One region of the Clostridium sp. CTA-5 genome, then DNA from elsewhere that is predicted to be linked to it. Evidence: a T-box and tRNA genes for the amino acid it is inferred to sense, from the RefSeq annotation. Region 1 holds a T-box; the other holds one or more tRNA genes.
What was found. A T-box is a leader RNA that pairs with one kind of tRNA and senses whether it is charged. The one in region 1 lies ahead of serS (serine--tRNA ligase), so its partner is inferred to be a tRNA-Ser.

Region 1 (4,324 bases):
TAGAAAGTATTAATAATTATAAAAATATAGAATCTATAGAAGAAAAAAAGATGGCTAAATGTGCATTATTACATGATATAGGAAAAGTAAGTTGTTCACTAAATACTATAGAAAAAGCTTTGGTAATTATTATAAATAAGCTTACGGTAGGAAGATTTCTAAAGTATAATAAAAGTAAGAGAATAAATAATTATTATAATCATCCTGTTTTGGGAAAAGAAATGTTAGAAGAAATTGGTGTTTATGATAGTGATATTTTATACTGTATAGAAAATCATCACAATACAACCATTAATAGGATGGATGAAGACAACTTATATTTGAAAGTATTAATAATATGTGATGATCAGAATTAAGTAAAATTTTTATATTAGGAGGTTTAAAGTTATGAATTCTCTTGAAAGAAGAAAAGATATACTTAAGTCCTTAGTAGATAGTGATGTCCCATTAAAAGGAATTAAAATTGCCCAAAGATATGGAGTTACTAGACAAATAATAGTAAAAGATATAGCTATACTTAGAGCTAATGGAAAAAATATAATAGCTACTCCAGATGGATATATAATTAATAGAGAAATAAATAAAATAAGAAGAATTATAGCTGTAAGTCATAATGAAGGAGATTTAATCCGTGAGATGGGTATAGTAATAAAATATGGTGGAACTATAGAAGATGTTATTATAGAACATCCTTTATATGGAGAAATTAGAGCAATGTTAATGATTAAAAATTATAATGATTTAGAGAAGTTTTCAAAAAAATATAAAGGTCAGGAAGCAAAGTTATTATCAGTTTTAACTAATGGTGTTCACCTTCATACTATATCAGCAGACAATGAGGAGAATATAAATTTAATTATAAATGAATTGAAGGAGAATACATTTATAATATCAGATTAGGAGGCAATGTATAACTATGGATTATGATATATTAATCTTAGGTGGAGGTATAATAGGATGTGCTGTAGCCTATGAATTATCAAAGTATAACCTGAATATAGCATTAATAGAAAAAGACTATGATGTAGCAGATGATATCTCTTTTATAAATACAGCTGTTATATATGATGGATCAGAAACTTCTGATGATGTTATGGCTAAATTGGAGAATATAGGGAGAAATCTAATAGAAAAAGCATGTGAAAAGTTTAATGTACCATATAAAAAAACAGGAGCATTAAGAATAGCATCAAATAATAATCAAAAAAATAAATTAGATATTATGTATAATATAGCAAAAGAACGTAGAATAGATGGAGTACACATAATAGAAAATGATGAGATGGCAATACATGAAATTGAACCTAATCTAAATATAAAGATTGATAAGGCATTATATTCAGAAAATATTGCTGTAATTTCACCATATGACTTAGCAATATCTTATGCAGAAGTTGCTGCAGATAATGGTGTTAATTTTAGGTTAGAGGAGCTAGTAATAGATATTAAAAACATCTCTAATGGATTTAAAGTAACTACAAATAAGAATAAATTTAGCTGTAAAGTAGTTATTAATACAATAACTAATGAGGTTACAGAAGATAAACCACAATGTAATTATAAGAATATGAATTACATACTGTTTGAAAATAAGATGGAGAATAAATTAAATACTATACTTATAGATGATATAGATGATTCAACATTTATAATAAATAATCCAATAATATCAGAAGGAAACTTAATAGGAATAAAAAGTAACCACATGCTTACATTAGAAGAGGGAATAGATATGGCAAAGAATATTTTTCCTCAGGGAAAAAAGGAATTTGTAAGCAATATATTCAATGAAGTATGTGATAAAGATATAATTATAATAGATGATAATAATTTAGATAAGGGATATATAAAAGTTACAGGGACTCATTATGGAAAAATTACTATGGCACCTGCTATTGCTATGATGATAAAGGATAAATTAAAGGATAGTTTAAATGTAACTAGAAAAAAAGATTATGTAGATAAAAGAAGAGATGTATATAGATTTAATGAAATGTCAAAAGAAGAAAGAAATGAAATAATTTCCTTAGATAAAAGATATGGTAATATAGTTTGTGCTTGCAATAATATATCAGAAGGAGAAATAGTTGATTGTATTAGAAGACCATTAGGGGCACGTACAGTAGAAGGAGTAAAGAGACGTACAGGTGTAGGTCTTGGGAATTGTAATGGGTCTTATTGTAATATTAAAATAATAAAAATATTAGCTAGAGAAATGAATAAAAATATTCTAGATATAGTAGAAGATTCTAAAGACTCTAACATATTATCTACTAGAATTAAGGAATTTAGAGAGATGTAATATATTTAAGGAGAATTAATTTATGAGCAGTAAAGATATCTTTACAAGTTTGGTTAGAATAAAAGGCGATGAACGTAATAAAGTAGTTTCTGTAAGAAGTAATAAGCCAATAGAAAAAGAATTATGGAGAGAATTTTCTAAGGTGCTTAGTAGAATATATGTTAGTAGTCCTGTTAATATAGGTGATATTATATGTAAAAATATAATGAATACAGGTATAGACATTATAAGTACTAAAAAAATTAGTGATAATGATTAAAAGAAAGATTTAATATGTTGACAAATATAAGTATTTTGTAATATATTTAATACAAGTTAATATGAAAACCTTAGATAAGGCTAGTAATGATATTATGATTTTTAGAGAGTCAGTGGTTGGTGTAAACTGATATTCAGGTATTATGAATCCACCTTTGAGGGACTGTGAATTAAGCAGTACGGTAATAATATCGTTAAATTTTTAGAGTGAATAACATTTATATGTTATTAATTAGGGTGGCAACGCGGAGTCTTTCGTCCCTTTTATTAGGGGGAGAAGGATTCTTTTTTTATATAAAAAATTTTTTAGGAGGAAAATATAATGTTAGATTTAAAAAGAATTAGAAATAATCCAGAGGAAATTAAAAATCTTTTATCAAACAGAGGAGAAGATTTTGATGTTTCAGTTATTGATGAAATAATAACATTAGATGAAGAAAGAAGAAAGATATTAGTAGAAGTTGAAACTTTAAAAGGAAAGAGAAATCAAGTTTCAGCAGAAATTCCAAAACTTAAAAAAGCTGGTGAAGATGTTACTGAAATAATGAAGGAAATGAGAGAATTAGGGGATGACATTAAAAAATTCGATGTAAGAGTAAATGAAATAGATGATAGAATAAAATACATAATGCTAAGAATCCCTAATATTCCAAATCCAGAAGTTCCAGATGGAGAAACTGATGAAGATAATGTTGAAATTAAAAGATGGGGTGAGCCTACTAAATTTACATTTGAAGCTAAAGCACATTGGGATTTAGGAAAAGATCTAGATATTTTAGATTTTGAAAGAGGTGGAAAGGTAGCAGGTTCTAGATTTACTGTATATAAGGGATTAGGTGCTAGATTAGAAAGATCAATAATTAACTATTTCTTAGATAAGCATACAGTAGAAAATGGATATACTGAAATATTACCTCCTTATATGGTTAATAGAGAAAGCATGGTAGGAACTGGACAATTACCTAAATTTGAAGAGGATGCTTTTAAGGTTGAGAATAATGGATATTTCTTAATACCAACAGCAGAAGTACCAGTAACTAATATGTATAGAGATGAAGTATTAAATGGTAATGACTTACCAATAAAACATGCAGCATACTCAGCCTGTTTTAGAGCTGAAGCTGGATCAGCAGGAAGAGATACAAGAGGTCTTGTTAGACAACATCAATTTAATAAAGTTGAATTAGTTAAGTTCTGTAAACCAGAAAATTCTTATGATGAATTAAATAAATTAGTAGCAGATGCAGAATCTGTTTTACAAGGTTTAGGATTACCTTATAGAATAGTTAGAATATGTAAAGGTGATTTAGGTTTCACAGCAGCTTTAAAGTATGATATAGAAGTTTGGATGCCTAGTTATAATAGATATGTAGAAATTTCAAGTTGTTCTAATTTTGAAGATTTCCAAGCTAGAAGAGCAAACATTAAATATAGAGAAACACCAAAAGATAAACCTCAATTTGTCCATACATTAAATGGATCAGGAGTAGCTATAGGAAGAACAGTAGCAGCAGTATTAGAAAATTATCAAAAAGAAGATGGAAGTGTGGAAATTCCAGAAGCAATAAAGAGATTTATGGCTGTAGATTTTATTAAATAATATATTAAAGATGTATTAGACTATAAGAAGAATTATAGTTTAATACATCTATTTTAATTTATAGATATGTTATAAATTTAAAAGTATAACAAAAGAATACACAGATTTTTGGTTTATTGGACAATTCTTATTGCAACATAATATATAATATTTATAAAAAATTA
Region 2 (28,260 bases), on a different contig from region 1:
ATCCAGAAGGAGATGTATTTATACATACAATGATGGTAGTGGATGAAGGAGCTAAAAATAGGAATAAAAGCAGAGATAAACGAGTATTTATGTGGACACTTTTATTACATGATATAGGTAAAAAACCAACTACTAAAATGAGAAAGGGAAGATTAACATCTTATGACCATGACAAAGTAGGTGCAGAAATGGCAGAAGAATTTTTAAAATATTTTAATCAAAGTGAAGAATTTATATTACAAGTAAAATATTTAATAAGATGGCATATGCAAAGTTTATTTGTAACTAAAGATTTTAAATTTAAAGATATTACTGGATTATTAAAAGATGTTGATATAGATGATATCTCATTAATTTCACTTAGTGATAGACTTGGAAGAGGTGGATTAAATTCTTTAGATATAAAGGATACAGAAAGAGATATAAATAAATTTAAAGAAATACTTATTAGTAATATGGAAACAAACAATAAGTAAAAGATGCAACGAATATTTTGTGTTAGACAAGGAAGTAACTTCTTGTTAGTTGGGTTATCAGGGGATTCTGCGTATGTAAAATAGACTAGCATACATTGAATAATACTATCTAGTTAGAAGTATATATATCATAAATTTCTTATATAAGTTCCTCACTAGAATGGTTAGTCAGAACATTTATAAATATTCTAAGATTTATCTTAATGAACAAACTTTATTAGAACTTATATATATTAAGTTTAACATTTAAGAAGTTTTATAATAATATAAATTATAGCAATTTGTATTAGAGGTATATTGTGTTTAGAATATTTCCTTTTAAATTTGGAGGGACTATTGATTTAAATAGAGTAGGAAGTATTATAGGGGATTTTTTAGAAAATATTGATATATCAATTTTTACAGAAGAGTATAATATGGGAGACGAGAGTTATAGAATAAAGAATAAAGAAGATAAACAAGAAGAAAAAGCTGAATTTATTAATTTAGAGGAATATGATGATATGTATGTTTTAAGTATAGAATTAAAAGGAGTTGATTTAAGACAAACAAGTATAAGGTATGATCCAGGAAAAATTTCTATTAATCTAAATAAGTTTGAGATGAATAAAGCTAATAATGGAATGTTTACATCTAACTATATGGTTAAAAAGAATTATATAAAAGAATTTGATAATATTGAAGCAATTGAAGAAACTAAATTAATAAAAACTATGGAAAATGGTATACTTAGAATATCAATGCCTAAAAAGTATATTTTGGATGCAAAATCAAAGATAGTAGATGTAAATGATTATATTGAAGATTAAATAAAAAGGGAGGATATTAATTTAGGATTTCCCTAATATAAATCTTCCCTAATATTACATAAAAGCTAAATATTATTTTTTACGCTTATTTGCAATCTCAACATTAACTCTTTTTTTGTTAATCTTACCGCCAGGACATTTGTTTAATATTTTTGAAGAAACGCCTTCTTCAACAGTTACAAATGAGAAGTTTTCCATAAGATCTATTTGACCAATTGCTGAAGCACTAATTTTAGTCATATCTTTAATATAGTTTATTAGAACTTTTGGAGTTAAACCATCTCTTTTACCTACAGAGAAGAATAAACGAACGTCTTCTTTTTTGCTAGGTGATTCTAATTTATTTGAACTATATTCAAAAACACTTTCATTTTCAAATTTCACTTTTATTAAAGCTGCAATTATAGATATAGAATCATAGTTTTCATTTAATTCTATTGCACTAGGAATAAATTTAGCAAAATCTCCTTCATCAATAGTTGATTTAATTTCTGATACCATATTATTAAATTTCTTATTATGAATCTCTTCTGCAGTTGGAATAGCTTTTTGAGTTATAGTACTTTTAGTTACTTTTTGAATTTGCTTAAGCATTGAAAAATCTTTTGGAGTTACTAATGAATAAGCAGTACCAGTTCTGTTAGCTCTACCAGTTCTTCCTATTCTATGAACATAAGATTCTACATCTTGTGGTAAATCGTAATTTATTACGTGAGTAACACCATCAACGTCAATTCCTCTAGCAGCAACATCAGTAGCAATTAATAGATTTAAAGAACCTTCTTTAAATTTCTTTAATGTAGTTAATCTATGAACTTGAGTCATATCACCGTGCATTCCTTCAACTACATATCCTTTAGATTGTAATTCTTCAACTAATTCATCAACACCTCTTTTTGTACGGCAGAATATTATAGCAGAAGATGGATTATCTAAGTCTAATAATCTACAAAGAGCTTCTAGTCTATGTTTATTATTAATCATAAAATAATTTTGTTCAATTTTAGAAACTGTAAGAGAACTTTTTTTAATAGCAACATGCTTAACATCAGCTTTCATATAATTTTTAGCAAGCTTTGCTATTGGTTGTGGCATTGTAGCAGAAAATAGTAATGTTTGTCTTTCTTCAGGAGTATGATTTATAATAGTTTCGATATCATCAATAAATCCCATATTAAGCATTTCATCTGCTTCATCTAATACTAAACATTCTATAGTATCTAATTTAAGAATTTTTCTTTTAGTAAGATCAAGTACTCTACCAGGAGTTCCTACAACTATTTCTACATTATTTCTTTTAAGAGCTTTTATTTGTCTATCAATTGATTCTCCACCATAAACAGGTAATACAACAGTTTTTTCATATTTTGAAAGTTTATTAAGCTCATCATTAACTTGAACGGCAAGTTCTCTTGTTGGTGCTAAAATAAGAGCTTTAATTCCTTCAGATTTAGTAATTTTGCTAAGTATAGGACATCCATAAGCCGCAGTTTTTCCAGTACCAGTTTGTGCTTGCCCTATTAAGTCAAATCCTTGAAGTGTTACAGGTATACTTTCTTCTTGTATTTGTGAAGGTTTCGTAAAACCTAGGTCATCTATTGCTTTTACAATAGTGTCTTTAAGACCTAAAATAGAAAATTGATTATTGTTCATTAAATATCCTCGTTTCTTTATTTAAAATTGATTGATTTTTTACTTTAGATAATGTTTTTTTAAAATTAAGTTTTTCATCTATAAGCCAAATAAAATAAGTTTAACAGAGTAATAGGCATCATGTCAAAAAAAATATTACCTTATAATATATTTAATAACATTTTATATTCTAAAAATACAATTAATAGTTAAAAGAAATAAAAAACAAAATTTATCTATTAAAGTGATTAATGTTTTCATTAACAGTTTGTTAATTTATTCGGGTGAAAATTTAATAAAGTACTAAATTTTAATAATTTTATTGCAAAGTTTGAAAAGAACCTATAAATTTGAAACTTATTCAAATCTATAAGTTCTTACTAATCTAAATTATTTTCTTTAATTACCTAATACTAAGAAATATGTTTATATTTACTAACTATTATTGATTGGACTTTACTTGGTAAATTATCTTCTTCTTCCTTAGTTAAATCTTTTGTAGATATAGGTTCATGTATAAAAATTTCTATATCTGCTGGTCTAATAATATTTTTATTTTGTTCTAATAATTTATAAGTACCATTTATAGTTATTGGAACTATTAAACATTTAGATTTTATAGCAAGTTTAAAACTTCCAGATTTAAATTCAGCAATTTCTTTTCCTTTACTTCTAGTTCCCTCAGGGAATATAACCATAGAATATCCACTTTTTAATAATTTAATACCTTCAACTATTGACTGAGCGGATTTTCTTAAATTTTTTCTATCCATAAATATACAATTTAAATATTTCATCCAAGTACTAATAAATGGCCAAGATTCTAATTCCTTCTTTGCAATAAAGCCTTTTGGAACGTCAATAGATGACATTAATAATGGAATATCAAAATTGCTTTGATGATTAGATACAAACAATACTGTTTGATTCTTTGGTATATTTTCTATTCCAATTATATTAACTCGTGCACCACTTAATTTCATAACAAATTTAGCCCATCTAGTGGTTGTCTTATGAATAAATTCAGCTCTTTTTTTAGTATCACCTTTTTTTTCTAAGAATTTAATTTCTATTCCGAATAAGGAAAGAAATAATAGACTTATAATAACACTAAAATAGAATATTATAGTTCTTATCATATAATTACACATCCTTAATTTTAATGACTTATAAAAATAGTATATTATAAAAATGTATTATTTAAAAGATAGTGGGCAAATACTTAATAAAATGAGAAATAAAAACATAGCCAAATTAAACATTATGTTTTAAGTGAATGTTGATATTGTAGTATAAAGCTCATGGACAGATGAATTCACTTTAAGAACTCTAAAATAAAGCTTAGTCCAATTAACGCATGCTCCCAATCAAAGATTCATGACAAGCAATTAATTGTACAAATCTTTATTAAGAGTTCTAAAAAGCAAATTCCAATGCCAGTTCGCCCTTATACTACAATATCAATGCTGTTTTAAAATATTTCAAATTAAAACAAAGATTTTTAAACATTTTTTTAAAATTTAAAATTAATTTAAGGAAAAGTATAATAAAAAAATATATAATTAATATTAACTTAAGAATTTTGTTGTAAAATTTATATGTTAAAAATAAAAACATAATTTAGTTAATATGTGGAGTGATTAAATGGAAAATATTGAACTAGAGAATACGATAATAAATAGAGACATAATAGGGCTTCGTGATGAAGAAGTAAGAGAAAGAATTAAATCCGGCAAAGTAAATTACATACCAAAAGTACCTTCTAGAACTTTATGGCAAATAATTAGAGCAAATTTATTTACTAGTTTTAATGCAATAAATATTATATTAGCTATTGTAGTTGTAATAGCAGGTTCACCCAAAAATGCAATATTTGCAGGGGTAATATTAGTTAATACTTTAATAGGTATAGTACAGGAACTTAGAGCAAAACAAACATTGGAGAAATTATCAGTTATAAGTGAACCGTATGCTAATGTAATTAGAAATGGAACTTTAAAAAAGATCCCATTAGAAAATATTGTTTTAGATGACATATTATATTTAGAAACTGGTTCTCAGATATTGGCAGATGCAAAGATTATATCTCAATCCGGATTAGAAGTAGATGAATCCATGCTTACAGGGGAATCTGATTCTATTGTAAAGAATGATAATGATAAACTACTATCTGGAAGTTTTGTTGTGGCTGGAGATGCATATGCACAGGTAACTAGTGTTGGTAAAGAAACTTATGCAGCAAAACTTGCTGATGAAGCTAGAAAATTTAAGTTAATAAACTCAGAACTACAAAATTCTATAAATAAAATCTTTAGAGTTATAATATGGATAATAATTCCTTTATCTATTTTATTAACAGTAACTCAACTTATGGTAAAGGATATAACATGGCAAGAGGCAGCAATAGGTACTGTTTCAGGAATTATAGGTATGGTACCAGAAGGCTTAGTGTTATTAACTAGTGCTACCTTTATAGTAGCAATAATAAAGTTATCTAAATATGATACTTTAGTTCAAGAATTATGTGCTACTGAAGTTTTAGCAAGAGTTGATGTTTTATGCTTAGATAAAACAGGAACTTTAACAGAGGGAAATTTAAATTTAGTAGATGTTAAAAGTATTGGAGATATAGATGCAGATGAAATTAATAATATATTATCTGCATTAGCACATAATCTCCCAAGTAAAAATGCTACTCAAAAAGCTATATTAGAAAAATATAAAGAGAATCCTTCAGATTTAAAATGTTTAAAGAGCATAGCATTTTCTTCTAAAAGGAAATGGGGAGGAATAACTTTTGATAAGGCAGGGAGTTGGGTACTTGGAGCGCCTGAAATAATATTAAATGATTCATATAATGAAATAAAAGAAATTGTAGATAATGAAGCCAAAAAAGGAAGAAGAGTTTTGCTTTTAGCAAAGCTTGAAAATAATGAATTGAGTGAAAAGTTATCAGGTAAGATAACTGCAGCAGCATTAGTTTTAATAGAAGATATAATAAGAGAACAGGCACCAAAGGTTTTAAAATATTTCCATGAACAAGATGTAGAAGTTAAAATAATATCAGGAGATAATCCAGTAACAGTATCAACAGTTGCACAAAGAGCTGGTGTTCATGGATGGGATAAAACTATAGATGCTAGAACTTTACCTGAAAATGAAGAAGAATTTACAAAAGTTATTGAAGAAAACACTGTATTTGGAAGAGTAACACCACATCAAAAAAGAAGAATAGTAAAGGCATTACAAAAAATGGACCATACAGTTGCTATGACTGGTGATGGTGTTAATGATGTACTTGCATTAAAAGAATCAGATTGTGGTATAGCTATGGCAAATGGATCTGACGCTACAAAGGCAGTAGCACAACTAGTATTATTAAAATCGGACTTCTCAGCATTACCTAAGGTCGTTGAAGAAGGAAGAAAACAAATTAATAATTTAGAAATAGTTGCAGAATTATTTTTATCAAAAACAGTATATTCAATAATTTTAGCTTTTGTATTTTCAATACTTTTCTTACCATTCCCAGTTTTACCAATACAAATGTCATTAGTGGGAAGTTGTGCAATAGGTATTCCAGCATTCTTTTTAGCTTTACTACCTAGTCGTGGTGCTGTTAAAAGAGGGTTTTTACAAAGAATATTAACAGTAAGTATTCCAAATGGAATATTTTTAGCATTATTTACAACACTGACATTTATGATTTCACGTAAGATTGGAGCTTCTATAGAATATAGCAGAACATTAGCATTGTTAATGCTTGCTGGAACTAGTATGGTTATTTTACTTAAGGTTTCTAGACCATTAACAAAGTTTAAATTAGGGTTAGGTATAGTTATGTTTGGAATAGTAACATTAGCATTCATAACTCCTATAGGAAGATGGATATTTACATTAGAAGTAATTAAATTAAGACATTGGGTTATTTCTTTAGCTGTAATAGTGGCATCAGGGCCATTAATAACTAAAATAGTGGATTTTGTAAGAAAAAAGATTAATAATAAATTTAAGCATAGGTATAAGATAATTTGTAGGGGTGATAAGGGTGTTAAAAAATGATTATATGAAAGAAATGGAGCATAGCTTAGATTTAGTAAAAGAAGAGGTAAATAAGGAAATTTTAAATCATGACTTTGAAAGTGCTAAACATGTAATAAATAAGCAATTAAAAACTTTAGTAGGATTAGAAATAGACACTATAGATACATTATCATTTAACAGTATTAAAGACATAATAAGTAGAGATAGCTATTTTAATGTTTGGAAATATATAGCGCTAGGAGAATTATTGCAACTTCAAGGGATTGTTTGCTCAAAAGAAAAAGATGATAATAAGATGGTAATCTACTATCAAAAGTCATTACAAGCATTTTATCAAGCTTATGAAGAAGAAGACATTGAAACTAAAAAATATAATGAAGATATTTTAATGCTTTTAGATGTATTGAGTAATTATGACCTTCCTTTAGAAGATGATAAGAGAGTAATAAAACTTTATGAGTTAATTGAAAAATTCGATAAGGCAGAAGATATGATATTTTATATGGTTGAAAAAAGTAATAATGATAAAAATATCATACAAGAAGGAATAGAGTTTTATACTAGACTTAAACAAAAGAGTAGAGAGATTTTAATAAAAGGAAATCTTCCAATAGAAGAAGTAGAAGATAGTTATTTAGAACTTAAAAAGTTATTAGATAATAGGAATGTTTTAAAATAGTGTTGATATTATGATATAACGCTTATGGACAGAGGAATTTACTTTAAGAACTCTAAAATAAAGTTTAGTCCAATTAATGCATGTTCCCAATCAAAGATTGATGACAAGCAAGTAATTGTAAGACTAAAAGGAAACTCGACTCATATACATTCACTGAGTAAGTTCAAGTAACAAAATATAAAATTTTGACTTTCACTTAAGAGTTCTAAAAAGCAAATTCCAATGCCACTTGGCTTTTATACATAATATCAACATTTACTGAAAACATAGTGTTAAATAGATAAGGACATGGTTTACTTGACAATAAATAGCAAGTATAATACAATTTATTATGTAATTTCAACAAACATGTGTCCTCATAGTTAAATGGATAGAACAGTCCCCTCCTAAGGGACAGATGTAGGTTCGATTCCTACTGGGGATACCAATAAAGCCACAATTATTGATTATAATAATTGTGGCTTTATTGTATTTTTATTGTCTAAATATTCAATACGCTATATTTTAAATAATAAATATAATGTAAAAATCTTAAATGTAATATATTTATTATAGAATTAGAATATAAGAGAATGGTTTAATTAAAATTTATAATGAAATTTTTAGATAAATCAATTAAAATAGAATTGTAAAAAAAAGTTTATGTTATACAAATTTAGTAATAATTAGATTTTAATATGAGGTAAGATTTTTTTTGATTTTAAATTAAAAGATAATTATTAAAATATTAGCTATATACAACTTAAAAAATAAGAATATTATTAATACTGTTTATTAGTATTTAGAATATTTTGGTAAATAAAGAGTAATATAACATAAAGATAAAAAGGGTTGGGAAAGGAAGGATTTTATATGGATATATTTGCAGAACAGTTTATTCCCTCAAATAAATCATATAAAGCTAGTGAGGTTGCTAAAAAAGTTTCTATAGTTGTTTTTATACTAGCATTGTTTATGATATTTATTTCTATACTTATAACAGTAGCGTTAATAATTTTAGGAATAGCGTTATTTTTAATAAGCATGTTTAGTTATGTTGATTATGAATATGAATTTTTTGATAGAACATTAAGTGTAACTAGAATTTTTAATATGAGTAGAAGAAAGATTGCTATAAAAATAGACAAGCATTGTTTAAGACAAGCTTATATGGTAAGAGGTGGAGAATCAAATAATAAAAGAATAAGAAAATTTTATAATACTAGTATAGATAATTTACAAAAGTATAATTTCGAATTAAATAATGGTAAGATAGTTCAATTAGCATTAAATGATGAATTGTCAAAGTTAGTGAATATATATTTTGTTAAATAAGAGATTTTTTTATTATTTCAGTTAATTTTAAAAAGTGATAAAAAACATCAATAATATTAATTTAGAGTAATTATAAGTATTCTAATTAATATTACTGATGTTTTTTAGATTAAGATAATATATTTCTTTTAATAAGAATATGTTATAATGTTAAGTAAAATATTAGTGGATTTGGAATCAAAATTAAATTTGATTAGCACTTAGAATTTTCAAGTATTAAAAACAAAAAATATTTAATAAGTCATTAGGAGAGTGATTTTTTTTGGACCCTAGTTATACGTGGGAGATAGTAATATTAATAATACTACTTATGCTTTCAGCATTTTTTTCAATGTCTGAAACAGCATTAATGTCATTAAACAAAATTAGAATAAGGCATATGATTGAGGAAGGGGTACCAGGAGCTAAATTAGTGGAAAAGCTTACTGAGGATCCTAATAAATTATTAGGAACAATATTAATTGGAAATAATATTGCAAATATCGCGGCATCAGCTCTTGCTACTGTGCTTGCAACTCATATATTTGGACCAACTGGAGTTGGTGTAGCTACAGCAATTATGACTATATTAGTTTTAATATTTGGTGAAATAACTCCAAAGTCTATTGCAAAGCAAAGAGCAGAACATGTTGCTTTAAAGGTTAGTAAGCCAGTAAAGCTTGTAGTAATGATATTTAAACCTTTTGTTTTTATGTTTAGCGCTATTTCTTCATTTTTTATAAAGATTTTAGGTGGAGATCCTAAGGCAAGTGAACCATTTATTACAGAAGAAGAATTAAAGACAATGGTAGGTGTAAGTGAAGAAGAGGGTGTCTTAGAAGATGTTGAAAAAGAAATGATTTTTAATGTTTTTGATTTTGCTGATCTTCAAGTAAAAGATGTTATGGTTCAAAGAGTTGATGTTGTTGCAGTTGATTCTGAAGCAACTTATTATGATGTATTAAAAGTTATAAAAGAAGAACAATTTTCAAGAATACCGGTATATAATCAAACGATAGATGATGTTATTGGAGTGTTAAATGTCAAGGATCTTGTAATGATTGAAAATCCTAAAGAGGACTTTAATATTACTAAATATATAAGAGAACCTTTTTATACATTTGAGTTTAAAAAGATTATAGAACTATTTAAAGAAATGAAAAAGACAAGAAATCATATTGCAGTTGTATTAGATGAATATGGTGGAACCGTTGGAATAGTTACAATAGAGGACTTGGTAGAAGAAATTGTTGGAGAGATTGAGGATGAATATGATGAAGAAAAAAGGTCAATTGAAGTAATTAAAGATAATGAATATATAGTAGATGGCAGTGTAAGACTTCATGATATTGGTGATTTAATAGGCATAGATATGGAATCAGAAGAATTTGATTCTGTTGGAGGTTTGGTTATTGGTGAACTTGGAAGGATGCCAGAAGAAAAAGAAGAGATAAAAGTTAACAATATGAAATTTATTGTTGAAGATATAGATAAAAATAGAATAAAGAAAGTTAGAATATTTACAAAAGAAGTATCTTAACTTTAATATACAAAGGTTGTTCAAAAATAAAAATTAAATTTTGATTTTTGGACAACCTATTCTTTATATATGAATGAGTTTTAAATTATGGACTTTTATAAAATATGAAGAGTTTATTTATAAGAATCTGCATTGTAGTGTATAATTATAAAAAGTAATTTTCTTAATTTTTTATTATGATAGGTGAAAAATAAAAAGTTAGATATATGACTTTTTTAGTGTATTTAATTTACTAGATATGAAAGGAGCAATGCAATGGAGTTTTTAGAAGTTGCTAAACAAGAGGCCAAATTGGCAATGTCTAAGGGTGAGGTACCAGTGGGTGCAGTTATTGTAATGGATGGAATTGTTATAGCTAAGGCTCATAATTTAAAAGAAAACTTAAAAGACATAACGGCACATGCAGAAATTTTAGCAATTAAACAAGCTTCTCAATATATAGGGGATTGGAGATTAACAGGATGTGAAATGTATGTTACCTTAGAACCTTGTCCTATGTGTGCTAGTGCAATTGCTCAAAGTAGAATTTCTAAACTGCATATAGGTACATTTAATAAAGATATGGGAGCATGTGGCTCAGTAGTAAATCTCATAGATAGTGTCTCATTAAATTATTTTGTGAGTGTTAATTGGCTTTATGATAAAGAGTGTTCTGAATTACTAACTAAATTTTTTGATCAAAAGAGGAATACTATTAAATTTTAAATGTAGGTTGGATTTTAAATCTATATTAAGAATTTTTAGTATAAATAAATTTTAATTTAAGATATATATCTGGAGTTCAAACAAATATTTAGAAATGTTTATTTTTAATAGTAAGCAAAATATATTGGATAAGGAGGCTTGCATGCAATTTATTCAAGCATTTGATGATAGAATATTAAATTTTATACAGGAGAATTTACGTAATCCTATAATGGATAAGATAATTCCTGCTATAACGTCACTCGGGAATGGTGGACTTGTGTGGATTATAATAGCAATAATATTTATAATAACCAAGAAGTATAGAAAATATGGCTTAATAATGATACCAACACTAATTATATGTGCATTAATAGGTGATATTACTATAAAACCTTTAGTTGCTAGAGAAAGACCCTTTAATATTACTGAAGGAATAGAATTACTTATAAAAGCGCCAACAGGTTTTTCATTTCCATCTGGGCATACGATGTCTTCTTTTGCAGCAGCAACAATAATTAGTAAAGCGAATAAGAAATTTGGGATTGCAGCTTTTATATTAGCAGCATTAATAGGTTTTTCAAGAATGTATTTATATGTACATTATCCTTCAGATGTGTTAGTTGGATGTGTATTAGGAATAATTTTTAGTTCTATTATCTATAAAATAGTTAATAGAAAATTAGAAAGTTATTAAAACATATGCTATATTTTAAAATAACATTTATATAGTGCTATAAAGCTTATGGACAGATGTATTTGTGTCACTTAAAATATAGCAAAAAAATAGGTCTTATATAGAGGAAAATTTACTCTATATAAGACTAAAATTTTTAATAAATCAATTGCTATTATTTTATTAAATCATTATACATTTGAGTGTGCATTGGCCATCCGTTTTTAACATCATCTCCACTACAGTCCCAAACTATTAAACCACCATAATTATTATCATTTATATAATTAATTCTTTCTTTCAATGATGTTTTATCTTCATATGTTAAAAATTGTTTAGTGTTAGCATTGTATAAATAAGGAGTTTTGGCTATAGGATCTCTATATTTTACCCAACCTTGAGCATTTTCTATATTTTTTATATCATACCAAGAATATTGACCACCATCTCCTAAATTTCCTTTAAAATTTGAATCTCCAGGTTGAAATAAGCCATCTCCATTAGGTCCAGGTTGAACGTTTGCCCATCCCCTTGAATATAAAGGAGAACCTGCTAAAAGTTTGTTACTTGGAACATTATAAGTATCCCTAAATAGTTTCATCGCATCATCCATATCAAAGTTTGGTCTTGTAGTATCATTAGGATTAAGATATAAACAAGCAAGGTGTCCTGTAACCTTGTCCCATCCACCAGCAAAATCATAAGTCATTACTCCAATATAATCTACATATTGAGCATACTGGTCTGGTTCAGTATTTTTTATTTTTGAAGCACCAGCTGATACAGCTACTGTTAAAAGTTTATCTTTCATATTATTTTCATTAAATGTTTCTCTAATAGTTTTTAATAATAGAGTAAAATTATGCTTATCCTCTGGGCCACCAACGCAACCTCTATCATATTGGTCTTCAGAAGCTCTAGTTTCTGTTGGATATTCCCAATCTACATCTATTCCATCGATAAATGGATATTGTTTCATAACATCTACCATACTATTAGCCAATGTCTTTCTATTTTGTTCTGTAGAGGCTGCTTCATGGAACATGTTACTTCTTGTCCATCCTCCAACAGATATTAAAATTTTTACATTTGGATATTTTGATTTATAATATTTGTATTCACCAAAGTGACCAAATACTGTACCTTCTGGATATCCTGTGTTTGGATACTTATTCCAATCGGCTTTTGGTGCATGAGGGAAATTAGTATTTTCAAAGTCAGCATAACTGTCAGTAGTTTGAATTTTAAAATCACTAGTTATTTCAAAAAATGCATGGTTAACATGTGTAACCTTGTCCCATGGAATTTTATCAACAGTAATATGCTGTTGTCCTGCTTGATATACTCCCCAGCTTGGAAAATAAGTAACTACTCTTTTACTAGAATTACTAGAAGCGTTAGCTATTACAGTATTTGAAGTAATACAACCTGCTATAAGTAGTAGAGAAAGTAAAATACTTAAAGTTTTTTTCATGTTTACCACCCCTTAATATTTTATATTTTTACTTAAGTAAAAATATGTACTAATTTATGAATAGCCTCTGTAGCTTTATGTCGTTTTACTATCTTTATTTAATGATAACATATACAGTTAAATAAGGAAATATATGTAAAGAAACTTTACATATCTGTTATGTTAAAGAGATAAGTGTTGCTTAATCTGTATTTTTATAGCAGTGGTTTTCATGAAATGTTAACGATAAATTATTTTAATTTAGAAAAATAGTATTTATTATTGATATTTTAGTTTAGAGCAGTATCAATCATTAAAATACAATATCAGTAATATTTAATAAGAAATTATTAATTCAAAATAGTTATGTTACATAGATAAAAGAAAAAGGGTTAAACATTGAGTTGAATTAAAGATTTTTATATGATATTATAAAAAAGCATTATGTAATGCTTTTATGGAGAAATGTCCGAGAGGTCGAAGGAGCACGCCTGGAAAGCGTGTATAGGGGCAACTCTATCAGGGGTTCAAATCCCCTTTTCTCCGCCAGAATATTAATTGATTAATACAGTGATTCTTATAAGAATTCTTAACATGTTTGTGATCGGAATAAATTGCAGACGTGTTTTTTTGTTCTTAAATATATAAGAAAAATCTAATATGTTTTAAATAAATATTAATATTTTAGAATATAGTGTAAAATTAAAATTTATTATTTAATTAAAAATATAATTTATAGAATTAGAAACACAATTAAAGAATAAAATTTATATTACTTAAATTAATTTGTGATTAAAATTAAAAAATTATCCACATAATTTAAAGATATAATAAAAGTTATCAACAGATTTATTAAAAAACTTTTCAAAACTGTTGATAAAATTATTAATATATAAGATCGAATAAATTTATTTATTAAATTTAATTGTTATAAAAAATTTTTAATATATTTTTGTAAATGAGTAGAGTCTAGTATATTTATAATTTTTTATATAAATTAAACAAAAAAATCTAATTAAATAATTCAATTAGAATATATATATTTTAGTTGTATAAATAATAGTATATATGTAAATAAAAACGTGATAATCCAAATAAACTTTTATTTTATAAAATCTTATTATTAGAATAGCCTTGAATTTGAAAAGCTTATATGTTATTATTTAAAAGTATCTAAAATGTGTAATGATTTAATATGGTTTGACGTCTAAGGGAGACGTAAGTTTTTCTTTGGTTATAAAGAAAAATATTTATTGAGGTTCGAATCCTCTTCATACCACCATTGCCGTGCTAGATGGGGAGTCAGCGGTGCCCTGTAACCTGCAATCCGCTATAGCAGGATTGAATTCCTCGCTTAGGTATTAATTCTTTATAGTCTGACCTTTGTAAGTGGTGTTGATGACTGGGTCCCACGCAATGTAAGCGCATGAACCTCGTCAGATCCGGAAGGAAGCAGCGATAAGTGCACACTGCATGTGCCGTGGATCAATCTGGTCTGAGCTAACTGCAGAGGTAACGTATAGGGGATTTTTATCAACGTGAGGTGCACGGTTTATTTATAAACCTTCACAATGAAGGATTTTTTTTTGATTATTAAATGGGTTACTCTTCAATAGGATTAACGATATAGGACAAAAACAATAGGATAAGAAAATGAGGAAATTTTATTAATAAAATTTCCTCATTTTCTTATTTCGTAATATAAATAGTCTATGTTTTAAGTAAGAGTTGATATTATAGTATAAAACTCATGGACAGAGTTGAAATAGGAAACTTGACTCATGTACATTCGTCCAGTAAGTTCGAGAAACAAAATATAAAATTTTGACTCTCACTTAAGAACTCTAAAATAAAGATTAGTCCAATTAATGCATGTTCCCAATCAAAGATTGTTGACAAGCAATTAATTGGACAAATCTTCATTAAGAGTTCTAAAAAGCAAATTCCAATGCCAGTTCGCTTATACTATAATATCAATATTATTTTAAAACATAGACTATTATTTATATCCTTTTTAAATTTATAAAAGTATATTCTAAGTTACTTTTTTCATCAAGTAAAGTGTCAGATTTATATTCTACTTCAAAATCATCTTCATTAAATTCAGGAAAGTAAGTATCTCCAGAAAAATCTTTGTTTATTTTAGTTAAATATAATTTATCTGCATATGGTAGCATTTGTTTGTATATTTCTCCACCACCAATTACAAATACTTCTTCTTCACATTTAGAATACTTTTCTATTAAATCATTAAAATCATTAAAAACTGTTACTGAATCAGAGTTAACATTAAAATTTTTATCTCTGGTTAAAATTACATGTTTTCTATTCGGTAAGATTCCAGGAAGAGATTCAAAAGTTTTTCTTCCCATAATCATTGTTTTCCCAGTAGTAATCTCTTTAAATCTTTTTAAATCATCTGAAATATGCCATATTAATTTATTATCATTTCCAATAATATTATTTTTAGCTATTGCTACAATTAAAGATATCATATTTATATCTCTCCTTTTTTAAACTGATACAGGCATTTTTATTGATGGATGATAATTATAATCTTCTAATTTAATATCATCAGGAGTAAAATCATAAAAATCTTTTACTTTAGGGTTTATCCAAAGTTTTGGTGCATCATAAGCTTCATTTTTTCTTGATAATTGAAGTTTCATTCCTTCAATTTGATTTTCATAAATATGTGCATTATTTATTACATGAGTAAATAAACCAGGTTTTAATCCTGTAACTTGTGCTATTAAATGTGTTAATACTGCATATTGAGTAGTATTAAATGGAACTCCAAGTGGTAGATCGCCAGAACGTTGAATTAACATACAATTAAGTCTGCCGTCTGTAACATCCCACATGCTTAAGAAACAACATGGAGCTAGGTTCATTTCAGGTAGGTCTTCCCAGTTCCATATATTGACCATCATCCTTCTATCTTGTGGGTTTTCTTTTAGTGATTTTATAAGATTATCAATTTGGTGATATTTTTTTACTTGATATCCATAAGCTTTACCTATAGAACCATCTTCATTAGCCCATTCATCCCAAATATGTCCATCTAAATCTTTAATATTATTACTTTGTTTTTGCATTATCCACAAGATTTCTTTTATAGAAGTTTTAAAAGCAACAAACTTTGTTGTTAATATAGGAAATTCTTTTTCTAAATTAAATTGCATTATTTGATGAGGTAATTTATAAGTTGATACCCCAGTTCTATTATTATCGTAATATCCATTTTCAAGAATATCACTAGCTATAGCTAAATATTTATCATCATATAAACTCATAAAAAATTTTTTCCTCCTATTTGTATTTTAGGCATCTCTAAATAAATAACTAGTCAGTGTTCTTGTTTTTGTGTACTATACTGTGTCACCCAATATAGCTAATAGCAGTAACTGCATTTACTTCCTTGACTAGTTCAAAAAATACTACGAATTTTTGAGTAATTATTTGTTTTACGATGCTTTAATATTTCTTAAATATTTTATCATAGATAAACATTTATTATAAGCTTACATATTTATAAAAAGATCAATTAATAATATCTAGTTAGAAGTATATATATTATAAATTTTCTATATAAGTCCCTCACTATAGTGGTCAGTAATATTATTTATAAATACTTTAATGTTTATATTAATGAACAAACTTTATTGGAATTTATATATATGTTCTAATTAACATAATATATTTATAAGTTTTTATTTAATTTTTATAGAAAATAAATAAAAAAGTTTAATTGAAGCTATATATTTAGTGTTAGCATAGATAATTTTTTAATTTTGTAAAACTTTATTGTTCATATTATATAATTATTTTTATAATTTATTTAATTAGTTATTAGTGTATAATAAATATAAGACTTAGGCACATTCAAAAAAATAATAGACCAGTATGCTCGTTTATTTGATCTATTATTTTAGTTCATTTGCCTTAAGGGAAAATAGAAAGGTGGAGAAAGCCTTTGGGATATACAGCTTTATATAGAGAATGGAGACCAAAGACATTTAGTGATGTGGTTGGGCAAGAACATATTACCACAACATTAAAAAATGAAATTTTAAATGATAGAATTGCACATGCATATCTTTTTTGTGGAACAAGAGGAACAGGAAAAACATCAACAGCTAAAGTAATGGCAAAAGCATTAAATTGCCTTGATTCAAAAGATGGAGAGCCTTGTAATGAATGTGAAATGTGTAAAAAAATAAATGATGGGTTAGCAATTGATGTTACAGAATTAGATGCTGCATCTAATAATGGTATAGATAGAATTAGGGATATTATAGATGATACTAAATATCCACCTCAAGAGGGAAAATATAAAATATATATACTAGATGAGGTTCATATGTTATCGGCGGGGGCTGTTAATGCATTTTTAAAGACATTAGAAGAACCCCCAAGCAATGTAATATTTATATTAGCGACAACAGATCCTCAAAAGCTTCCTATAACTATATTATCTAGGTGTCAACGATTTGATTTTAAGAGGATAAATCAACAAGAAATTTCAGCTAGATTAAGAAAAATAACAAAGGCTCAAGGAGTACTTGTTGATGATAAGAGTTTAGACTTAATTGCTAGAGTTGCAGACGGGGCGATGAGAGATTCTTTGAGTATACTAGATCAAGCAATTGCAATGGGAGATAATGATATTAAATATGAAGATTTAATAAGTATACTTGGCCTTGTGACTAATCAATATTTATTTGATATAACTAATGCAGTGATAGATAAAGATATTGAAAAATCTATGGTTATAGTTGATAAGCTTGTTTATTCAGGCAAAGATATGTATTTATTTATTAAAGATTTAATAGAACATTTTAGAAATTTATTAATGGTTAAGGTTTCAAACAAACCAGAAGAAATTTTAGATATGTCTTTAGAAAATATTGATATGATTAAAGAACAAGGAAAAAGAATTAGAGTTGAAGAAATAATGAGAGCAATCAGAATTCTTCAGGAAAGCGAAACTAATGCAAAAGTAAGTAAACAAAGCAGATTATACTTAGAGCTTAGTATAATAAAAATGTGTAAAATAGAGTATGATACTTCAAGTGAAGTAATGCTTGCAAGAATAAATAAATTAGAAGAAAATTTAAAAAGTGGAAAGATTAAAGTAGCCTCTCAAACAGAATCAGTAACAAAAGAAGAAAATTTAGAATATAAAGCTTCTATTAAAGAGAAAGTAAAAGAGGAGAATAAATCTGAAGAAGAGGATATTGAAGTAAATAGTGGATCAACATTAACAATAGACAATATTAAAAGAGCTTGGTCAGAAATTTTAGAAGCATTTAAGGCAAGGAGAGCTATGGTCGTTTATGCATCAATTGTAACTGCAAAACCATGTAAATTTGAAAATGGAATTGTTACATTAATGTATGAAGAATCTTATGCATTTAATAAAAATAGATTAGAAAAACAAGAATACAAAAAACTTGTTAATCAAGTATTTTCTGATGTATTAAAAGACAAAATAGTAGTGAGATATGATATTAAAAATTCTAAATCTACTAATTTAAGTAAAGAAGATATGTTAAAACAGAGATTAGATGGAGTACCGTTTGAAGTATTAGATGAATAGAATTTAATATATTCTTAAATTCTAGTAGACTTACTTATGTAAAAGGAGGATATTTTAGATAATTATAACTATCTTTTATATAAGTAGTATATTTTATATAGTAAACAGTAAGAAAATGTTTTATAATAAAGATTAGAAATTTATTAAGAGGAGGATTTGTATGGCAAGAGGAGGATTCCCTGGTGGTTTCGGGGGAGGAAATATGAATAATCTTATGAAACAAGCGCAAAAGCTTCAAAAACAAATGGAAGATATGCAAAAAGAGCTTGAAGTAAAAGAATTTGAATCATCAGTTGGTGGTGGTGCTGTTTCAGTAACTGTTACTGGTAAAAAAGAAGTGAAATCAATTAATATAAAGCCTGAAGTTGTAGATCCAGATGATGTAGAAATGCTTGAAGATTTAGTACTTACTGCAATTAATGAAGCATTAAGAAAAGCAGAAGAAGAAACTAGTAGCAAAATGGGCAAATTAACAGGCGGAATGCCAGGTGGATTATTTTAATAAATAAAGCCTAAGCAATTTAAAGCATACAGAACAGAGGGAGACTCCTTCGAGCTGTATGCTTTTAACTTTAGAAATTATATAAAAAATAATAATGTAGTTAATCAAAAATTTATATAAACGAATAAAATTTATTTGAACTTATATATTATTTATGTTTTTAGTGAGTGTTGATATTTTAGTTCAAATTATTTGATTTAAGGAGTAATGTGAAATGGAATTTTATCCCGTAGCAATAGAAAAGTTGATAGAAGAATTTGCAAAGTTGCCAAGCATAGGAAAAAAGACTGCTCAAAGATTAACTCTACATATTTTAAATCTCCCAGATGATGAAGTAAGGGAATTTGCAACTGCTTTGGTTAAAGCAAAAGGAACAATTAAATACTGCTCAGTATGTGGGAATTTTACTGATTCTGATCCTTGTCCAGTCTGTTCAAATCCTAGTAGAGATAAAGGAATAATATGTGTAGTAGAACAACCTAAAGATATTATGACGATGGAAAAGGTTAAGGAATATAATGGATTATATCATGTGTTACATGGAAATATATCTCCTATGCAAGGAAGAGGCCCGCAAGATATTAAGATAAGAGAACTTGTTGCAAGAATGAGCGCAGATATAAAAGAAGTAATTTTAGCAACTAATCCTAACATAGAGGGAGAAGCAACTGCTATGTATATAGCAAAAGTTTTAAAACCTCTTGATGTAAAAGTAACTAGAATTGCAGCAGGAATTCCAGTTGGTGGAGATTTAGAATATGCTGATGAAGTAACATTGTCCAAAGCAATGGAAGGCAGAAAAGAAATATAAGGCACATTCAAAAAATGATTTTCTAAAGAATAAAAAAGGAACCCAATGTATGTAACTGGGTTCCTGAAAAAGGTGTTATATAGATGGGAGTTAGAACTTTTTTTGTTTGATATGAGTGAAAAGCTTCTTATGATAATAATATATGAGGTCAATAAAAAAGTGTTACCACTTATAAGGCACATTCAAAAAAATAATATACCAGTATGTTTGTCTATTTTATGTCATACTTCGTCATTAAGTCTCACTTAATAGCGCACTATTATAAAGCCTTAGCTTCTAGTCTGACACAAAATATACATCGCATCTTTGATTTATTATTTTTTTCATATGCTTAAAATAAAAACATAAAACATAAAATAAGTATACTCAACCCAATATATGGATATTAATATAGTAGGATGTTTGGAGGTGAGTATATGAATAAAATAAAAATATTGGAATATTTGATGAAAAATATAGATGGCGAAGATTTAAATTATAAACTTATTGAACAGATGGAAGAGGCAAAATCAGAAATGGATGCTGCTAGAAGTATGTTTAATAATGTTAATGATTCTAAATTGGTTGAAGTAGCAATTTTTGCAGAAGAGGTAGCTAAAAAAAGATATGAATATTTATTATGTCTAGCAAAAGCAAGAGGACTCAGTGTAAGCCATAATTATATATTACAAAAAAATATTTCAGAAAAATAATTATGAGACGGGGGACTAAATGTGAGTGAACAATATTTAATATATGGATTAATAGGAATAGTATTATTATTTCTAATAGTTAAATTATTAAAATGGCCATTAAAAGTGATTCTAAATGGAATTCTAGGAGTTGTCATATTGTATGTAGTAAATTTAGTTGGAGTAAATTTTAATTTTACTTTGCCTATTAATCCAATTACAGCTTTGATTGCAGGTTTTTTAGGAATACCAGGAGTGATAGCTTTGGCTATAATACAAGTGTTTTTATAAGTGTATAAATTATAAATATATATTTATAATTTAGTATGAAATATATAATTTAATAATTAATATAAATAGAGTCTGATATTTAAGATAACTTATTTAAAGTTATTTAATAGTACAGGCTCTATTTTATTTACATTTTAAAATATGTAATATATTTTGAAAAATTTACAATGTAGTATAAAAATCTAAAAGGATTTTCAATAAAATATATTTTAAAAATCTTGTAGAGCTCTATATCTTAATTCTCCATTAAGCGTGATGTAGCCACTTTTTTATCTTATTTAAATTTATTAAATAAGATTAGTTTTTGTATAAAAATTAAGAATAATTAATAAATTTTAAGAATTTATATAATTATTTATTAAGTTATTATGGTTATACTTTATTCATAGTTAAACACATTGAAAAAATAATAGTTTAGTATTGCTTATCTATTATTTTCTTTCGTGTGTATTAAGTTTAGGAGGAAGAGCTATGAATGTTTTAGAAATAAAAAATGTACACAAAACATTGGGGAAGAGAGCGATAATAAAGGGTATAGATCTTTCAGTAAAGGAAGGTGAAATATTTGGATTTCTAGGCCCGAATGGAGCAGGAAAAACAACTACTATAAGGATGTTAGTTGGGCTTATAACTCAAACACGTGGAGATATAGTAATATGTGGACACAATTTAATTAAAGAAAGAGAAAAAGCGTTAAAAGATGTTGGAGCAGTAGTTGAAAATCCAGAACTTTATAAATATTTATCAGGAAAAGAAAATTTAGTTCAAATTGCAAGAATTAGAAAGGCATCAATTAAGCAAGTAAATGAATTAGTAAAACTGGTTGGTCTTGAAGAAAGAATTAATGACAAGGTAGGTAAATATTCATTAGGTATGAAACAAAGGCTTGGACTTGCAGCAGCATTAATAGGGAATCCTAAATTACTTATATTAGATGAGCCAACTAATGGACTTGATCCATCGGGAATATTAGAGTTTAGAGCAGTAATAAAAAAAGCTGCTAAAGAAAAAGGCATGGCTGTTTTTATATCTTCTCATATTTTAAGTGAAGTACAAAATTTATGTGATAGAGTTGCATTTATAAATAATGGTCTTATACAATCAATAGAAGAAATAAAAGGACAAAACATTAGTACAGATAAAGATAGTGTAACATTAATTAGTAGTACAGATAAAGATATGGTACTTAAAGTGATTAAAAATATACCATATGTAATTGAAAGTAAATTAGAAGGCAAAGAAATAAATATATTATTAGAAAAAAGTATGTCCTCTAAGTTAATTAAAAAGTTAGTAAGCGAAAATATCGATATATGTGAGTTTTATAAAAATAGACAGGGATTGGAAGAAAGATATATGGAGCTTATGGAAGGAGGAATTAAATAATGTTATTTTTATTAATAAAGAATGAACTTATAAAAATTTTAAAAAGAACTAAAACATGGATTGTATTTGGATTATTTGTTTTATTTATTGGTGTGGGTATGTATGGTCTTTACAGTAGAGAAAAGGATATGGAAAAATATAATTCGCCACAATATAGATTAGAACAAGTTGATCAAAATATTAAACATGCAAAAGAATCTATTAAAAATCTTGAAGAAAGTACAAAACCTGAAGATAAAGCAGATTTAATTAATTTTAAAGAAAGTTTAAAAGCTTATGAAGAGGAAGAAGTTAAATATAAAGATCAAATAAAAAATGGTGTAAGTGCTGATCAATGGAAGATAGATTTAGATGAAAGTATTAAATCTTATGAAGAATCATTAAATAATAAAAATCTTTCAGAATCAAATAAATCAGCAATTACAGAACAATTAAATGAACTTAAATATTTAAAGGAAAATAATATTAAGCCTTTACATGGATATGAATTTAATGCTTACAATTATATGGATACAATAATTGGAATTTTAGGTGCAGTTTTATTGGTAGTTGGAATATCTGTATTTATGAGTGATATTGTATCAGGGGAATGTACACCACCAACATTAAAATTCTTATTAGTACAACCTATATCAAGAGGAAAAGTATTATTATCTAAATTTATAGCAGTTACTATTACGGTAGTTACAATGATTATGTCAGTTGAATGTTTAGCATTTTTAGGAATGGGACTTGTAAAAGGATTTGATGCAGGAAATTATCCTAAAACTCTTGGCGTTAGATATGCATTAGATTTTTCTAATGCAGCAAGCAGAGGTGGCAATCCAGACTTAATGCATGTGGCTGGAAGTGGACACTTTGCTACATTTAATGATTTTGTAATTAAATCATTATTATTACAAATATTATTTATGATAACTTGTTGTGCATTTATATTTTTAATATCTACATTATTCAAGAGCAGTACTGTATCAACAACTATAGCAATTATAGTTGCAGTAGCTGGAACAGTAGCATTTCAAATGTTTGCATTTTTAAAGAAATTTGCGCACTTTGTTTTCTTAAATTATGGTCAAGTAAATTCAGTAATTACTGGGGATATAGCATATAGCTATAATAATGTAAATTTAACCCCTGTAAATGCAATTATAGTAATGTGTGTTACTACAATAATTAGTTATATCATTGCACATGTTGTATTTAAAAAGAAAGATATACTTATTTAATAAATCTATTTTTAAAGTTGGATATTAAGTATTTTTAGGTTTGTAACAATGTTTGTACTGCTATATAATAAAAGTTATTAATATAGATTTAAAAAATATAAAAAAGTATTTAAAATAAGTATTGTATTTAATAATCAATATAAAGCAGTAGAAAGGAAATGATTTTATGCCAGCTGGAAATGGAGTTAATTGTAGTGATTGTCCGGAAGCAAAGAATGGAAAATGTGATTCAAAAGATTTGACATGTTTATGCTATAGATGTCCAAGAAAATTAGCACAATGTATTTGTGTTAAATATTGTAGAGAAACAGAATCAGTATTGTATTTTGATGAGGAATATGAGAGAGATTAAATTAGAATCGTTATTTTTATTCATATTCTTAGTAAAGTTCCCTCATAATATTTATATAAAATATTATGGGGGAATTTTTATATAAGGTACATTCAAAAAAATAATAGACCAGTATGATCATCTATTTTGTGTGATACTGAGTTAGCAAATTTAACCAATGGATCGCTATTATTAAATTTATCTCTTTGTTTAACACAAAATATACAACACCTCTTTGATCTATTATTTTGTTTTCTGTGCCTAAATAAGTATGTGAAAGAAAATAGATAATAAGAACATTATAGATTTTTAGAGAATATTATAGTTTTATGAAGTGAATTTTAAAATATATAATATATGTTTAAAGAAGAAATATGTAAAGGTTATATTATATTAATATAAAAATATAATATTTTAATGTAATTTATTAATAAAAAGAATAATAAAATATAAAATCAATAAAAAAAATTCTAATTTAATACAATAAAGTATTGAATTACAATAAGATAAGTAGTAAAATGTACAATAACTTATAAGTAAAAAAGTTATGTTTTAAGTAAAAGTTTATATCTTAGTATATATATCAATATTGTCTTAAAACATAACCAAAAAGTAAGCAATAGGCAATAAGTATTAAATAATGGGGGGATTTTTTAAATGCATAAAAAATTATTTATTCCAGGACCGGTTGAGGTACGTGAAGATGTACTTGAAAAAATGGCTACGCCAATGATAGGGCATAGAAGCAAAGATGCTTCAGCTTTGCAAAGAAGAATAAGTGATAATTTAAGAAAGTTATTTTATACAAAGAATGAAATATTACTTTCTACAACTTCAGGAAGTGGGCTTATGGAAGGGGCAATACGATCTTGCACAGCTAAGAGGGCAGCTGTATTTTCGGTTGGGGCATTCGGAAAAAGATGGTATGAAATGGCTATTAGCAATAATGTACAAGCTGATTTATTTGAAGTAGAAATGGGAAAAGCTATAGATCCAGAAGAAGTAGATAAAGCTTTAAAAACTGGTAAATATGATTTGGTTGCAGTAACTCATAATGAAACTTCAACAGGAGTAATGAATCCAGTTGATAGAATTGGTGAAGTAGTAAAAAAGTATCCAGATGTTGTATTTATAGTTGATACAGTAAGTTCAGCAGCTGGAACTAAAATAGAAGTTGATAAATGGGGAATCGACATTTGTATTACATCATCACAAAAAGCACTTGGTTTACCTCCAGGATTATCAGTATGTACTTTCTCAGAGAAAGCAAAAGAAAGAGCAGAAAAAGTACCTAATAGAGGATATTATTTAGATTTATTACAATTATATAAGTATATTCAAAAGAAAGATTATCAATATCCATCAACTCCGTCACTTTCACATATGTTTGCACTAGATTATCAACTTGATAATATAATCAATAAAGAGGGCTTAGAAAATAGATTTGCTAGACATATTGAAATGGCTAAGATTGTTAGAGAATGGGCTAAAAAATATTTTGATATTTTTCCAGATGAAAATTATTTATCAAACACTCTAACAACTATATCAAATACAAGAGGGATTGATGTTGGGGAACTAAACAAAGAACTCGGTAAGAGAGGATTTCAATTATCTAATGGATATGGTAGTTTAAAGGATAAAACATTTAGAATAGCTCATATGGCAGATTGTACTGTAGAAGATGTAAATGAGCTACTTAAAAATATAGAGGATATTTTGGGGCTATAGTATATTTTAAGATATAATTGATATTATAGTATAAAGCTCATGGATAGGATTGAATTCTAATGCCAATTCGCTCTTATACTATAATCTTAATATTGATTTGAATATTCTGTAAAGGAAAGCAATTTTAATTTTTTATGATAAGAAATAGCAATAAGTAATTTAAGGGGGCTTTTTTATATATGATTAGGGTATTAACAAACGATGGTTTGCAAAAGAAATCAATAGATGCTTTAGAAAATTTGGGGATAGAGATTGTTAATGAACATTTTCAACAAGAAATATTAGGGGAAAAATTAAAGGAATTTGATGCATTAGTTATTAGATCAGCAACTAAGGTTACAGCTGAGGTTATTGATGCAGAAAAAGGCGGAAATTTAAAGTTAATTATAAGAGCAGGGGTTGGTATAGATAATATAGATGTACCTTATGCGATGAATAATGGATTATCTATAAATAATACACCATCAGCTAGTTCAGATTCAGTTGCAGAACTTGCTTTAGCTCATATGTTTAGTCTAGCAAGATTTATAGGAATATCTAATTTCACTATGAGAAATAATGAGTGGAATAAGAAAAAATATGAAGGTATCGAGTTATCAGGAAAAACTCTTGGAATTGTTGGAATGGGTAGAATAGGACAATCTTTAGCTAAAAAGGCAACAGCTTTAGGCATGAATGTAATATATTATACAATAGAAGGAAAACATGATGACTTAGACTATAAATTTTTAGATCTAGATGAAGTGCTTAAGGAATCTGATTTTTTATCTTTACATGTTCCATATGATAAAGAAAATGGTTCATTAATAGGAATAAGAGAATTAAAATTAATGAAAAATACATCATATATAATTAACTGCGCAAGAGGCAAGGTTGTTGATGAAGCTGCATTATTAGAAGCACTTGATAATGGGGTTATTGCAGGAGCTGGAATTGATGTATTTGAAGAAGAACCAACTAAAAATGAGAAGTTAATTAATCATCCAAATGTTAGTGTAACACCACATATAGGGGCAGCAACTAAAGAAGCACAAAGCAGAATTGGTGATGAAGTGGTTGAAATTATTAAAGATTTCTTTAAGTTATAAAAGAACAATTAAAGTTTAAAGAATGATTTAAAGAAAAAGTAAATTATTGTTTTAAGACTATTAATTGTAAAAAATTAGTATTATAATAAATTTATATATCAAATCAGTGGAAGTAAAATCTTTCACTGATTTTTAATACATTAAAACATAATTAAAGTATATTAGGTGCATATTCAAATTATTATTTTTATGCACTTTAAAATATATAACATATAAGAATAATAAATTAATTTTTAGGGGGAATAGTGATGGCTGTAGTTAGACCTTTTAAGGGGATCAGACCAGTTAAAGAATTAGCGTCAAAAATAGCAGCTCTTCCTTATGATGTTATGGATAGTGAAGAAGCAAGAGTGATGGTAGAGGGAAATAAATATTCTTTTTTACATGTTGATAGAGCAGAAGTAGATTTAGATCCTTCAATAGATATACACGACAAAATGGTTTATGAAAAGGCTAAGGAAAATCTTAATAGGATGATTAAAGATAAAGAATATATTCAAGATGAAAAACCATATCTTTATATTTATAGACAAATAATGAATGGCAGAGCTCAAACAGGAATAGTATTTTGTGCATCAATTGATGATTATTTAAACAATATAATAAAAAAGCATGAATTTACTAGAGCAGACAAAGAAAAAGATAGAATAAATCATGTTGATTATTGTGACGCAAATACTGGACCGATTTTTTTAACCTATAAAGAAAATAATATAGCATCAGAAGTAATAAAAGCATGGACACAAAAAGACCCAGTATATAATTTTATGGCTGATGATGGAATAACTCACATTGTCTGGGTTATAGATAATGAAATAATTATTAATGAAATAGTTGAATTATTTAAAGAAGTAAAGAATTTTTATATTGCAGATGGACATCATAGATCAGCATCTGCTGTAAAGGTTGGATTAAAAAGAAGAGAAAGTAATCCAAATTATACAGGAGAAGAAGAGTTTAATTATTTTTTAGCAGTTGCTTTTCCAGACAATGATTTAATGGTAATGGACTATAATAGAGTGGTTAGGGATTTAAATGGATTAAGTATGGGTGAATTAATAGAAAAAATTCAGGAGAGATTTATTATATCTGAATCACCAAATAATGAAATAATCAAGCCTAATAAAAAGCATACATTTGGAATGTATTTAGAAAATAAATGGTACCTGTTGGAGGCAAAAGAGGGTATATATAATGCTGATGATCCAATAGATAGTCTTGATGTAGCAATACTCCAAAATAATATATTAACACCTATTTTGGGAATAGAGGATGTTAGAACATCTGATAGAATTGATTTTATAGGTGGAATTAGGGGAATTAAAGAGCTTGAAA

Region 2: it has a tRNA-Ser gene. The T-box ahead of serS (serine--tRNA ligase) is inferred to sense a tRNA for this amino acid. The anticodon was not compared.

The regions. Positions count from the first base shown of each region.
Region 1 is NZ_BAAAAT010000008.1:403-4,726, forward strand. Features, by position in the region: gene ACYUET_RS14000 (HDIG domain-containing metalloprotein) at 1-356, shown strand, start outside; gene ACYUET_RS14005 (3H domain-containing protein) at 388-900, shown strand; gene ACYUET_RS14010 (FAD-dependent oxidoreductase) at 917-2,302, shown strand; gene ACYUET_RS14015 (DUF1667 domain-containing protein) at 2,325-2,561, shown strand; T-box leader at 2,624-2,826, shown strand; gene serS (serine--tRNA ligase) at 2,883-4,160, shown strand.
Region 2 is NZ_BAAAAT010000014.1:33,031-61,290, reverse strand. Features, by position in the region: gene ACYUET_RS17605 (HDIG domain-containing metalloprotein) at 1-476, shown strand, start outside; gene ACYUET_RS17600 (Hsp20/alpha crystallin family protein) at 776-1,285, shown strand; gene ACYUET_RS17595 (DEAD/DEAH box helicase) at 1,358-2,938, opposite strand; gene ACYUET_RS17590 (lysophospholipid acyltransferase family protein) at 3,331-4,056, opposite strand; gene ACYUET_RS17585 (cation-translocating P-type ATPase) at 4,562-6,979, shown strand; gene ACYUET_RS17580 (DUF6483 family protein) at 6,966-7,640, shown strand; tRNA gene ACYUET_RS17575 (tRNA-Arg) at 7,993-8,067, shown strand; gene ACYUET_RS17570 (hypothetical protein) at 8,493-8,954, shown strand; gene ACYUET_RS17565 (HlyC/CorC family transporter) at 9,217-10,473, shown strand; gene ACYUET_RS17560 (nucleoside deaminase) at 10,729-11,178, shown strand; gene ACYUET_RS17555 (phosphatase PAP2 family protein) at 11,321-11,854, shown strand; gene ACYUET_RS17550 (glycoside hydrolase family 18 protein) at 12,009-13,307, opposite strand; tRNA gene ACYUET_RS17545 (tRNA-Ser) at 13,746-13,835, shown strand; RNA gene ffs (signal recognition particle sRNA large type) at 14,572-14,837, shown strand; gene ACYUET_RS17535 (dihydrofolate reductase) at 15,290-15,781, opposite strand; gene ACYUET_RS17530 (thymidylate synthase) at 15,800-16,582, opposite strand; gene dnaX (DNA polymerase III subunit gamma/tau) at 17,263-18,888, shown strand; gene ACYUET_RS17520 (YbaB/EbfC family nucleoid-associated protein) at 19,049-19,390, shown strand; gene recR (recombination mediator RecR) at 19,605-20,201, shown strand; gene ACYUET_RS17510 (DUF2508 family protein) at 20,618-20,893, shown strand; gene ACYUET_RS17505 (pro-sigmaK processing inhibitor BofA family protein) at 20,915-21,163, shown strand; gene ACYUET_RS17500 (ABC transporter ATP-binding protein) at 21,635-22,549, shown strand; gene ACYUET_RS17495 (ABC transporter permease subunit) at 22,549-23,775, shown strand; gene ACYUET_RS17490 (hypothetical protein) at 23,942-24,127, shown strand; gene ACYUET_RS17485 (pyridoxal-phosphate-dependent aminotransferase family protein) at 24,764-25,837, shown strand; gene ACYUET_RS17480 (D-2-hydroxyacid dehydrogenase) at 26,017-26,925, shown strand; gene ACYUET_RS17475 (DUF1015 domain-containing protein) at 27,174-28,260, shown strand, end outside.